DNA from 3 places in the Paenibacillus sp. JT31N17 genome. Region 2 is predicted to be linked to each of the others. Evidence: riboswitches for the same ligand, from Rfam matches in the RefSeq annotation. Region 2 holds a riboswitch; each other region holds the start of a gene.
What was found. Region 2 has a riboswitch for cyclic di-AMP ahead of AC0YOB_RS21700 (3D domain-containing protein). Riboswitches for the same ligand answer to the same signal wherever they lie in the genome.
Positions count from the first base shown of each region.

Region 1: another riboswitch for cyclic di-AMP. It lies ahead of AC0YOB_RS30880 (hypothetical protein); the one in region 2 lies ahead of AC0YOB_RS21700 (3D domain-containing protein).
Region 3: another riboswitch for cyclic di-AMP. It lies ahead of AC0YOB_RS13995 (hypothetical protein); the one in region 2 lies ahead of AC0YOB_RS21700 (3D domain-containing protein).

Region 1 is NZ_JBWDNP010000015.1:65,098-69,280, reverse strand. It holds gene kdpA (potassium-transporting ATPase subunit KdpA) at 1-1,518, opposite strand, end outside; gene kdpF (K(+)-transporting ATPase subunit F) at 1,559-1,636, opposite strand; gene AC0YOB_RS30880 (hypothetical protein) at 1,757-2,167, opposite strand; cyclic di-AMP (ydaO/yuaA leader) riboswitch at 2,285-2,469, opposite strand; cyclic di-AMP (ydaO/yuaA leader) riboswitch at 2,562-2,759, opposite strand; cyclic di-AMP (ydaO/yuaA leader) riboswitch at 3,159-3,323, shown strand; gene AC0YOB_RS30875 (hypothetical protein) at 3,331-3,759, shown strand; gene AC0YOB_RS30870 (chromate transporter) at 4,016-4,183, opposite strand, start outside.
Region 2 is NZ_JBWDNP010000007.1:22,351-26,533, reverse strand. It holds gene AC0YOB_RS21710 (TetR/AcrR family transcriptional regulator) at 52-675, shown strand; gene AC0YOB_RS21705 (PAS domain S-box protein) at 806-2,263, shown strand; cyclic di-AMP (ydaO/yuaA leader) riboswitch at 2,341-2,579, shown strand; gene AC0YOB_RS21700 (3D domain-containing protein) at 2,695-3,366, shown strand; gene AC0YOB_RS21695 (polysaccharide deacetylase family protein) at 3,430-4,183, opposite strand, start outside.
Region 3 is NZ_JBWDNP010000003.1:471,956-476,138, reverse strand. It holds gene AC0YOB_RS14005 (hypothetical protein) at 1-93, opposite strand, end outside; gene AC0YOB_RS14000 (sensor histidine kinase) at 431-1,732, shown strand; cyclic di-AMP (ydaO/yuaA leader) riboswitch at 2,076-2,239, shown strand; gene AC0YOB_RS13995 (hypothetical protein) at 2,355-2,819, shown strand; gene AC0YOB_RS13990 (hypothetical protein) at 2,842-3,201, shown strand; gene AC0YOB_RS13985 (hypothetical protein) at 3,379-4,183, shown strand, end outside.

The sequences.
Region 1 (4,183 bases), on a different contig from region 2:
CGACCCGGCAACGGCCAGCAGCGCAATCATCGAAATATACCTTCCGAAGAACATGACAAGGCCCGTGGTAATATTCCAGAACGGCGTATTATCGGCGAGTCCCTCAAATCCGGAGCCGTTGTTAGCCGCGGACGAGGTGTATTCATACAGCACCTGCGAGATGCCGTGGAAGCCAGGATTCGTAATGGCCCCTTTTCCCAGATCGGTCAGGAAGGCAATGGCCGTCGGTGCAAGAATGATAAACGGATGCGCCAGAATAGCGATCGCGATCAGCTTCATCTCCCGCGGTTCAATCTTCCTGCCGAGAAACTCGGGCGTTCGCCCGACCATCAGACCGCAGATGAATACGGCAAGAATGGCATACATCAGCATATTGACCAGCCCTACGCCTTTACCGCCGAATACGACGTTAAGCATCATCTCTGCAAGCGGTACAAGACCGCCTATCGGCGTGAGCGTATCGTGCATGTTATTGACCGATCCCGTTGTCGCCGCCGTCGTAACCGCTGTGAACAGGGACGACTGGGCAATCCCGAAGCGTACTTCTTTACCTTCCATGCTGCCCTGCGAAGCATCAATGCCAAGCCCGTTCATGACAGGGTTCCCGCTTTTCTCAGCCGAATAGACGACAGAGAGGAATACAAGGAACAGGATCATCATGGCCGAGAAAATAACCCAGCCCTGCTTGCGGCTTTTTGCGAACCTGCCGTACATGAAAGGCAGCGCCGCAGCCAGCACCCACATCGACAAAATCTCGATGACATTCGTAAGTGGTCTCGGGTTCTCGAACGGATGCGCCGAGTTGACGCCGAAGAACCCGCCTCCGTTGGTGCCCAGATGCTTGATCGATTCCAATGAAGCTACAGGTCCGATTGCGATCTGCTGCGTCGCGCCTTCCAGAGTCGTTACGGACAAGGTGGGATCAAGCGTCTGCGGCACCTGCAGGCCGACCAGCACCAGGGTGACGATAATCGCCAGCGGGAAAAAGACCCGCGTGTGCGCTTTGACGAAGTCCTCGAAGAAGTTGCCTACCGTTTTGCCTTTGCTTGTGATTCCCCTCACGAATGCGACTGCAACCGAGAAGCCGGTCGCCGCCGACGTGAACATCATCATCATGATGACCGCCATTTGCGTGAAATACGACAGGCCGCTTTCACCGCTGTAATGCTGCAGGTTCGTATTGGTCATGAAGCTGATTATCGTATTCAGGATGAGCGTGGGCTCCATATCGCCGATTCCGTTCGGATTTAGCGGCAGCCCGCTTTGCACCCGCAGCAGCACATAGCTGATGGCTACGAATATGAAGTTGATGGTAACGAAGCTGATGGCGTACTTCTTCCAGCTCATCCCTGCCCTGTTCTTCAGCCCCATGATCATATAAATCACTTTCTCCACCGGACCGAACACCTTGTCTGTGCGGTTAGGTTCATTCGAGAATACATGATACAAATAATTCCCGAGCGGTTTGGCGATCAGCATCAGAACGCCGATCACAATAATAATTTGCAATATGTCCATAGCCGTTCCTCCTTGGGGCTTAATCGACTCTCAAGCTCATTTAAAATTTCTCCGGATGAAGCAGGGCATACACCAGGTAGATCAGCAGCGCGCCTGTAAAAATCAAAACCAGCGTCATAAGCGTTCTCCCTCCGTCTCATCGATCGATTTGTCGCACCAGACCAAGAATCCGGCGATAACAAGGAAAGAGGCGATCAAAGTCAAAATCATCCATACATCCAACATAACAGCACTCCCTTTATGGTTGATCATTCAGGCGGCTGAGCAAGAACCCGACATCTCCGGATTGCGTGCGCACAATATAGGCAGCGCCGAGCTTTTTATAAATAACCTCGGGATGCCATACCGTCGTAATAACGGTAATCTCCTGGCAGGACCAGTTGGCCATGAGCTGCAGATACTGACAGCTGAGCGGCAGGCTCGACTCAAAAATATAAACGCGTCCGATCGAAAATAGGGGAGCCGCTCCCGCTTTGCTGCGGGTCGTGTTCACACGTATAATTTCATTAACGCCCATTTCCCGCAGCAGCTTTTCTTCCCTCCTATTATTCGTGAGGGCAACCACAGGCTGCTGTTTGTAGAGCAGCAGCCGTACGAATTTTCTCCCTGCCTCAGTCGATGCAGCCACCAATATGGGCCGTTGTTCCATACGTTTCTCCTCCAAATTCAAGGGAAGAAGGCAACAAAAAAGAAGCCTTAGGAAAAGAGTAACCTTTACCTGCGGCTTCTTTGACCATGACAAACGTCCTGATCGCTCGCGATAAGTGTTGCCTCTCCCGGTACGCTTACGAGGTTAGCTGTCGGATTCGGGCATGAGAGTAGCCCTACGCCCGGCATTTTGGAATGCCGGATGATTCACCCCGTGACCGTCGCTTTCGTCCCGATGGACAAGGACGGTCGTTGGTTCCCCCGTTACTGCAGCTGCTGCGCAATATTCAGCGAATGAAACAAATTCAAGATTTATACAAAAATCTATACAACAAAAAACCGCAGAGGCACGTGACGCTCTGCGGTCGAATTTAATCGATCACTTCGTTCACCATTCCTCTCTCCACCTGCGCTTACGAGGTTAGCTGTCGGATTCGGGCGGTGAGAGTCGCCCTACATTGCATGAGTTTCATGACACTCCTGCAACGATTCACCCCTGCGCTGTACGATCCGACTCTCACATCGGATACCAACAACGCTTCTATGGTTCCCCCGCTTTCCACCCGAAGGCGGAAACTCAGCGATCAAAAAAATGGATATATGCTGTTGAGCACGATATGAATCATACTCCCAGCCGTACGGCGTGTAAAGCATGTCCAGAACAGCTATGGGCACAAATAACGCCGCTGGACATATTTTCAAGCGCTTTCAGAGGATCAATGCTTCTTTATGCTCTGTATATCGCGGTATTTCGCTGTTTTTCTTTATCTCCGCTTAAAATGAAACCAGGCCCTTCGGGAGCATATATGAAGAATGGAGCAGCGTATTAGCAACATGAAGAGGGAACGAGTAATTGCGCAAAATGACTGGTTTTAGCCGCTTATTTTCACTTTAAATGAAAAATATGGCGTTATGAAGTGTTTATCAGGCTGCGGATCGTTTTACAGAAGAAAAGGAACGGAATATGATAAATGGCAAGCCTGATTACGGCTATCATTTATTCGCTGAGTGCTTCCAAAGGAAGCAGCGGGGGAACCATGTGAGCGTCTGGGACTTCTGGCGTTCAAGGGGTGAATCCGGATGCCTAACGGCTCTGGCAGGGCGGCTCTCTCGTCCGAATCCGACAGCTAACCTCGTAAGCGAAAAAAGGGAGAGAATTTAAAGATGTCTGTTCAAACCGTTGACCCACTGCCCAAAGCTGACCCGCTGCCTGAACCGGAACTCCGCCTGCAGATTGTTCAAGTCAAAAGGATGGAGCTGTTTATTGTGGCCCTCAATGAAAACAAAATGACCCGTTATCAGGTCATCCTGTTTCTGACCACAAACGCCGGACAAGCATGGAGCGATATGGTGCTGGAAAATTGGCAAAAGCCCGCGGACTGGATTACATGGTCCAACCGTTTCCGGGACATTCTGGATTCCAGGGAGCCTCATAATCTCGGTTGGTTACTGCAGCATTATCATGAAGATACCATTCAAAGTGTACTGGTCTCCTCAGCTCTGGAGCAGTTGAAAAGCAATCCCGGTCATAATCAGTCAGCGATAAAAACCGTATTGTTTGACCGTGCATCTTCTTATATTAGTTTGTTCTAGCATTCAAACCTCTTTTTATATTGTAGGGAAGCCCGGAGAGTTTCTGTGCTCTTCGGGCTTATTTTGTATGCTCTAAAGTCAGATCCGGAGGTGTGGATCGTGCTGCTTGTCGATCAAGCCATCCAGAATAACGTGTACAAAAACACATAATTATGGCGTACAGCAGCATAATAAATCGTATTAATAACTCCCGTGCGGATAAAATCAAAAAAAAGCATCGTCCGCCCTAACAAGCAGCAGCGATACTTTAATTGAATTAGAACAATATAATCCCGGCGGCTCCGGCAGCCATGATGACCATAATGGGATGGAGTTTGTATTTCAGCAGGAGGTATAAGCATCCGGCGCAGATCAGGAGCGTGCAGACCGTTACCCAGGTGAAGCCCGTCTCGCCGTCCGGAAACCCGAAATGGATGGCGGCGAA
Region 2 (4,183 bases):
TAACCAATGGTTATTTAAATTCCAAAGAACGAAACAAGGGGTGTCAAAGTCATGACGACAAGACGAAAAATGCTGACTGAGGAAATGAAGCAGGCTATCCGTCATTCCGCTGCACGGCTATTTGCAGAGAAAGGCTATCCGTCGGTAACGATGCGCGAGATAGCCAAGGAGGCAGGCTGCTCGCATACCGCGATCTATTTGTATTTCAAGAATAAAGAGGATCTGCTGCAGCAGATCGCTATCCCGCCGCTTGCGGAGATGGAAGGCCGGATGCTGGAGAGGCTGGGAGACGCGGACGCAGTCCCGCTGGACAAATTGATTGGCGCCTGCCAGGAATATGCTGTGTTTTGCCTGAGCAATGGCAGCTTCTTCAATGTTCTGATCACATCGGGAAGCGGCAGGGTGGATGAGCCGGAGCCCGAGCTCGAAGTGAATCAGATCCGCAACCGTATATTCGGCCATCTGATTCAGGCGCTGGACAATGTGGTGGATGAAGAGGGTTCTGCTTCCGACGCTGAAGCTGCGCTCAATCATGCGCGCATTTTATTTTATTACATGCAGGGATTCGTCCACACCTATAACGGCAGTCTGGAGTCCATCGATTCGCTTTTGGAGAGGACGCTCCCCATTTACAATCAAGGAATAAGAACATTGGTGGCAGGTATGAAGGCCTAATATCGATAAAAAAACAAGAGATCGGCATTAAAACGCCTTTGTAAATAAGTCCTTTGACATGGAGGGAAATGATAAAATGTTAGCGAATTGATAAGGATACTTCTTTTGAACCTGTCGGGGGATGAGCTTTATGAAGGATCAACAATCTCAATACGAGTCATTTATTTCCACTCATCTGCATCAATTGGTTGATCAGTCGCGAATAGGCGTCTTTCTTTTTCATGAAGATCAAATTTCGTATGTAAATCCGTGTCTGGCGGAGATGTTCGGATACTCCCGTGAGGAAATTATCGGTATGCAGCCCAAGGAACTGGTCTTCGAGGAAGACCGGGCATTTTTCAAAGACAAAATCAGCCGTCGGTTGAGAGGGGAAAGCAGGGGGACCCGCAACTGGCTCAGAGGGCTCAGGAAGGACGGAAGTCTGTTCTACTATGAGGCCAAGGGTATATTGATCGAGTATGATGGCCGTCCCGCGCTAGTTGGAACGCTGACGGATGTCACCAGTACGATTAAAGCGGATGAAATTTTGCGTGAGCATGAACTCAGGTATCAGCGCCTGATCAAATATTTGCCTGAACCCATCGTCGTTCATGACGGTGAAACGATTTTATATACGAATAATGCCGGCCTTCTCCTCTTTGGCGCCACCAGGGTTGAGGAATTATTTACCGTTACCTATATGGATTTGATTTACGCCGATTACCGGCAAATGACGAGCGAACGCATGAGCTTGCTGCTGGCCTCGGATGAGCCTTTGGACTTTATGAAATCCAAAATCGTCAGCCTTGATGGAAGGATCATCGATGTCGAGGTTTCAGGCATCCGGATTCATAATTTTCAGGGACGCCCCTTTGTTGTGCAAAGCGTGTTTCGTGATTTGACGGAGCGCAAAAGAGAGGAAGAAGCGATTATCCGGTCAGAGAAGCTGTCGGTAGCAGGTCAGATGGCGGCGGGAATCGCTCACGAAATCCGAAACCCTTTAACCTCCTTAAAGGGTTTTACGCAGTTTCTAAAAACAAAGGTAAGCGACCATCATGAATATTTCAATATTATGCTTGCGGAGCTGGACCGGATCAATACGATCGTGCAGGAATTTATGGCGTTGGCCAAGCCCCAGGTCAAGCAGTTCAGCCATCATAATCTGGTCTTCATATTGGAGAATGTGATTACGCTGCTGGAAACCCAGGCGATTATGAACAATGTCGAGATGAAAAAGGATTTTGCCGCGAAGATGCCGACGGTATATTGCGATGAGAATCAGCTCAAGCAGGTATTTATCAATTTGATGAAAAATGCCATAGAGGCGATGCCAAGCGGAGGAGATTTATCCATTACCCTGAAGGAGGGGGACGCGGGTATGCTTACTGTCCGCATTCAAGACCAAGGGGTGGGAATCCCCAAGGATAAGCTTGAGCGTCTAGGCAGCCCCTTCTACTCGACCAAAAGCTCCGGCACGGGGCTTGGACTCATGATTTGCTTGCGCATTATTGAAGCCCACCGCGGCACGCTGAAATTTGAAAGCGAGGAAAGCAGCGGCACAACCGTCACAGTTGAGCTGCCTGCCTTTGAATGGGAGACAGAGGGATAAATGAATGGCGTTCAGCCAGTTATTGTTCGCGGCTGGACCTATTTACCAGTGTATTTGGGGGATAGAATTATGGTATCCTTTAACGCGAGCCGAAACTTATCGTACGGGGGATCTTTATGAGGCAGCAAACAGATGCTTTCAGCAAGCCATAATCTGTTTCCTGCCTCGCGGAATATTATCCGAGCCAGTCGAATTGGCAGGGTGAAAATCCGCTGGGGGTGAATCGCTTTGGAGCGGGCATATCCGCTTTGGCGTAGGGTTGAACTCCTCAATCCGAATCCGACAACTAACCTCGCAGGCCGCATGCACAAACAGGCATACTTAACCAATCGGGAGAGAGGCTGCCTTTGTTTGAGCGATGACGGAGTTTGGAGACAGTTCTGTATCAGAACATGCCGATAAACCCGTAAATAAAAAGGAGGACATTTGTTTTGGTAAATGCAAAATGGAAAAAAGGCGCGGCAGCAGCTGTGCTTGGATTGGCAATTCTTGCCCATGCAGGGGCGGCAAACGCTGCAGCGGTATACAAGGCAAAAGACAATGATACCTTCTGGACGTTGTCCAAGCAATTCGGCGTGCAGCTTGATCAGCTGGTGAAAGCGAATCCAGGCGTGGACCCGTCCAACATCTATGCGGGCTTGTCCATTACAGTGCCGGGATCGGCAGCGAAAAAAACGGCAGCAGCTCCGAAGCCCGCGGCGGTCAAGGCGATTAAAATGGAATCCACGGCCAAAGCGCTGCCGAAAAATACCGTGACAGTCAACGGACTTGCCTACAACTATACCGATGTTGTACAAGCCAAAGCAAGCGCCTATACAGCTGATGCATCCGAGAACGGCTGGGGCCCGGTTGACTATTACGGCAACCCGCTCAAGCTGGGTACGATCGCAGTTGATCCCAACCGTATTCCGATGGGAAGCAAGGTGTATATCACCGGTTATGACCATGACGGTTTGCCTGTTGGCGGCATGATGGCCGTAGCGACAGATATGGGGAGCGGGATCAAAGGGGATCGCATTGATATCTTTGTACCGCAATCGCAGGCAAAAGCCCAGGAGTTCGGGTTTCAATATGTAAAGGTTTTTGTTCTGGGCAAATCATAATACTTCAAATATAATCGATCATAAATGAGCGGCGCCCCCTTGCAGGGGCGCCGCTTGGTGGTTTCAGGGCTTTACGCTTCGTGCAGCCGGCTCTCCAAGCAGCTCGGGGAGCGTAACCATTTGATAGCCTTTGCTGCGGAGCAGCTTGATCAGTTTGGGCAGCGCCTCTAATGTTCCCGATAAATCCTGGCCGATGCCTCCGCCTGCATGCTGAAGAATAATAGAGCCGGGCTGCAGGGTTTTCTTGATGTTAAACAATATCGTACTGCTGTCGATGCCCCGCCAGTCAACAGAGTCGACATCCCAGTTGACGGCAATATAACCGTTTTGCTTCATCCATTCAATTTGCCCGGGCAGTACTTCCCCATAGGGCGGTCTGATTAATCTGGGACTATAACCGGCGAGCGGACGCAATATGGCGTCCGTATTGCGGATCTGCTGCTGGAAGGCAAACAGGGAAATACGCGAGAATACCGCATGGTTATAGGAATGGTTGCCGATTACATGTCCTTCCCTGCCAATGCGCCTGACTATGGACGGATAAGAAGCGGCGCGCGATCCGACTACAAAAAAAGTCGCCCTGACTTTATGGCGGGCTAATATATCAAGCACCTTGGACGTGTAGCGGGGATCAGGCACATCGTCAAAGGTAAGCGCAACCTTCCTCTCCTTGCGCGGGCCGCCGATAACGAAGGTCCCGGGATAACGCTGCTGCAGATCTACCCAGGATGTGGCGTCACGGCGCGAAATTTTCTTTTTCTTCTGCTGGCCTGTCTCTCTGCTCTGGAAAGAAGGCTCACTGACGCCGGGTATGCTA
Region 3 (4,183 bases), on a different contig from region 2:
ACGCACCGAGGGCAATAGCGGCGATTCTTCCCGCCTGACCTGGAGAACGACAGGAGCCAGGAGTGCGAAGAAATCCGCTTTTGTATATCTCATCGTGAAATTTTCTCCTTGTGATAAGCTTGTCACGCTTGTCATACTGTTTCGTATTCAAACACACCTACTTTAATCGCGGCATGTGTGGACATCATGTACTCTTCATTTTCCGGACTGTACAAGTCTGTCAGAGTAAACTTGCGAGTTTCATTCTACCCGTCCGCCATACTCAAGTCTGTACTCAAAAAAATGAGTATTTATTTCATCCGGAATATGTGCTGATCGGCTGATGGCTGCAGCAGGATCTATGGAATTCTAATGGGAATTTTCGGAAAATCATGCTACCATGAAGGAAAACCCGCCGCTTAGGGTGGATTGACGGGTAGGAAAATAAAATATGATCTATTCGGCCATTATTGATCTTTTACTCGCAGCCATGATTTATTTCTACGGCCGCAAACACGAAGCGACCAAATGGGCGGTATTATTTCTATTTTTCGCTGGGCTTGGCAGTTTTTCGGATGTCGCTCAGGCACCTGTATGGCACAGTCTCTTCTTCTTCATCCTCCAGGCCTGCACCCCTTACGGCTTCATCATGTTCTCGATCGTTTATTCCGAAACCGCGATTCCCCGCGTCAAAAACATACTCACCTACGCGCTTGCGCTACCGATTATCATGACGCTGCTTATTACGCCGATGAGACCCGATATCCGGATGGATTTTCTCCTCCTGCTCTTCTGGGCGGTTCCCTATTATCTGGCCGGATGTTTTCTCATTATCTACGCCTATCTGAAAGAAAAGAACCCGCTTAAAAGAAGAAACCGTCTCATAACCGTCTGTTTTGTTGTTCCTCCCGTCATTATGATTGTTGTGGTCAATCACTTCGAAAGAGCTGTGAATACGTTTGGCAGCTACCGGTATATCAGTTATTTCGTCGTCATCGCTTTTGCCGTATTTATTGTGTCTGCGATCCGGTTCGGCGTGCTTGGCGTAAGAATCAAATTTGAAAAGCAGCTTCACGATCAGACGATAAAGGGAATTGCATCGGGGGCGGCCATGCTTAACCATGCCATGAAAAATCACATCACAAACATTGATATGCTGACAGGCCGTTTGAAAGAGCATGTACAGAACCGGCTGCATGAACAGGCGGACGAGGATATTGCGGTTATTCAAGCGGAGACGAGACAGATGATGCATATGGTGAAACGCATCAAGAAACATATAGAAGATATCGAAATTGTCGAAGGACCTGCAAGCTTGTCCGACATTGTCGCCCAGGCGCTGCTATCCAACCGTTATTTGCTTGAGCATAAAAGGATTTCCGTACTGACGGACTATTCTTTGCCCTGCAATTTGATTTGCGACAAGCTCCACCTTCAGGAGGTATTCGCCAATCTGATCCGCAATGCTGTTGAAGCGGTGGAAATGGACAATGGCATGCTGGCAATAAGAATACATGAGAGCAAGAAAGACTTCCTGGTTGATTTCTCCAACAATGGCAGGGGAATTGACAAGGAGACCCGCGCGCAGCTTTTCGAGCCGTTTTTCTCCACCAAGCACCATGAGGATAATTTTGGGCTGGGTCTGACTTATTGCTACCTGATCATGCAAAAGCACGGCGGAAGCATTGATGTGTCAAGTCAGCAGGCAGGAGCTACTTTTTCCATTCATTTGCCGAAGACACGCCGGGCATAAATAAATGAAAATGAAGAATAACGATTTGATTCAATGTCATTTGGCGCGGTTAATATTGTTACATGACCCCCCATTGATATAGTTTCATTTGGTCCGCGAAAGCTGCGGGCCACTTTTTTTGTTCACTTACTGACACAATCGGCCATTCCAGTGCGCGCTCACCCGGCTCATCTTGTTGGGGAAACTGAATCCTGACGCAGATAGAAGAGCGATTATGAACAGTTTCATCGATTGATTCCGTTTCCATGTACGAAATAGGGTCAAAAACCCGCAAATACCCGCCAAAATTGAATTTTACTTTAAAGGGTGGAAGGCGTATTATTTCTCTCAACAACTTCATACTCGTATGAAAACGCTGAATTCCCGCTAGGGAAACGGGGGAACCAATTAGAAACCATTCTATGGTTTCACGGGGTTAATCCTACTATTTGCTTGGCAAATACAGGGACGGGCACTCTCAAGCCCGAATCCGGCAGCTAACCTCGTAAGCGCATTGAGAGAGAACCGCACTCAAATCCGCCCGCAGCCCATATGTGCTGCCAAGCAGCCTGGGAGTAGAGATTCTCTGCTTTTCGGGCTTTTTTTTGCCTAAATTTGTTAAAGAACAAGGAGAGCGGTCAATATGATCGTATTATCAGATTCCCTGCCCCGTCTGAATGTCCGGCTTCAGCAAAAAATTTGTTTTATGGAGATGTTTCTGTATGACAGCATAACTGTCGCGAAGGCCGTACCGCCGGGAGCTGAGGCTCGCGGAACCGGTATTATTTTGCTCAATTTGACCAGCAGTGGCATATCCGGCTGGAGCGGATGCCCCGTTCCGGATGCACAGCAGCGATTCGATATTCTTCAATGGTCATCCGAATTTTTGCAAATGAAGGGTTTGTCTGTTGGCGAATGCCTTTACCATGTCCAGACGAAATGCGGCTCATGGAGCAAGGAGAGAAGAGAGCTTGCCGAATCTGCACTGCTTGCGCTTGAATTTAAGCTTGATCATCCCATTCATCTGAACACGGGCAAAAACAAGAAATGGGACCGTGCCGAGCTGTTTGATCGATCGCAATCATACTGTTATTATGCTTTGGACTAATCAGAGAAGGGAATGAGAACGGATGCTGGAACAGCTCTATCACGAAATTGAAAAAGCTTATATGGAATGCGAAGCGGAAATTTCGGAGATTCGTCCGGAGGAGATAGAAGTCAGAATCATCCGGAAATATCTTGTCATCCTGGCCAAATACGGCCCTGCTGCGGAAGATTCGGTTCCAGTTCTGGAGGGAGCGGGAATTTCCTTTCACCCTTTGAATGATCCGGAGCTCGAACAGTTCCATTCCCGGCTGAAATTGAAATTGGCGGAGCTGACGGAATGCCCCGTTCTCTCCATTCAATCGGATATAAGCGCCCACAAAGGGGAGAAAATGGAGCTGATTCTGTTTGGCTGCGATATTGAGAGCCTGTATATTCAGGATTGATTCTTTGGAAAACCACCTTGCGTCACCAAAAAAAACTTGCCGCATCATATCCAGCGAACGCCTATGGCACAAGCTGCATACAATGTATGACTTTTTACAGGCAAGAGAGGGTGATTCCAGGTGGAATTTCAGCTTGTCCCGCTGCATTGGGTTTACCTCGCCTTTATCGTCTTCATAATGGCTCTGCTCATCAAAAGGCGGGATACGACCTTAATTTGTGTGGTTGGTATTTTGGCGCTTGGTCTGCTGGCAACAGAAAGCCTCAGCGGATCAGTCAGCGGTATTTTCAACAGCTTTATCTATGCAACAAAAGAGCTGATCGGCACGATTTTTATTATTTCCATCATCGTCGCCATGAGCCGAATCTTGATTAAAACCGGCGTCAATGAGGTAATGGTAGCTCCACTTACGCGGTTCTTAAGGACGCCCGCTCTCGCCTATTGGGGCATCGGTTTGATTATGATGATTACGTCCTGGTTTTTCTGGCCTTCTCCCGGCGTTGCGCTTATCGGCGCTGTTCTGCTGCCGGTTGCCGTAAGAGTGGGGCTGCCGGCGCTCGGCGCGGCCATGGCCATGAACCTGTTCGGGCACGGGATTGCGCTTTCCGGAGATTATATTATTCAAGGCGCTCCGAAGCTGACTGCAGATGCAGCCGGGCTGCCGGTCTCGGAAGTAATGGAGGCGAGCATTCCCCTTGTAATCGTCATGGGTCTCGTCACAACGGTAACGGCATTCTGGATGATGCGGCGGGATATGAAGAAGGGAACGTGGAGAGACGGCCTTGTATCAGGGACAATCAGCGGGCACACGGCGAACCAGAGCGAAGGGCGCATCACCCTGCCTCACAAACAAAAGCAGCTGCTTGCCGTGCTGATTCCCGTGCTTTTCGCTATCGACGTGGCAGCCATGTTCATTCTGAATCTGCAGGGCGGGGACGCCACGGCGCTTGTAGGCGGCACTGCCGTGTTGATCCTGATCGGGG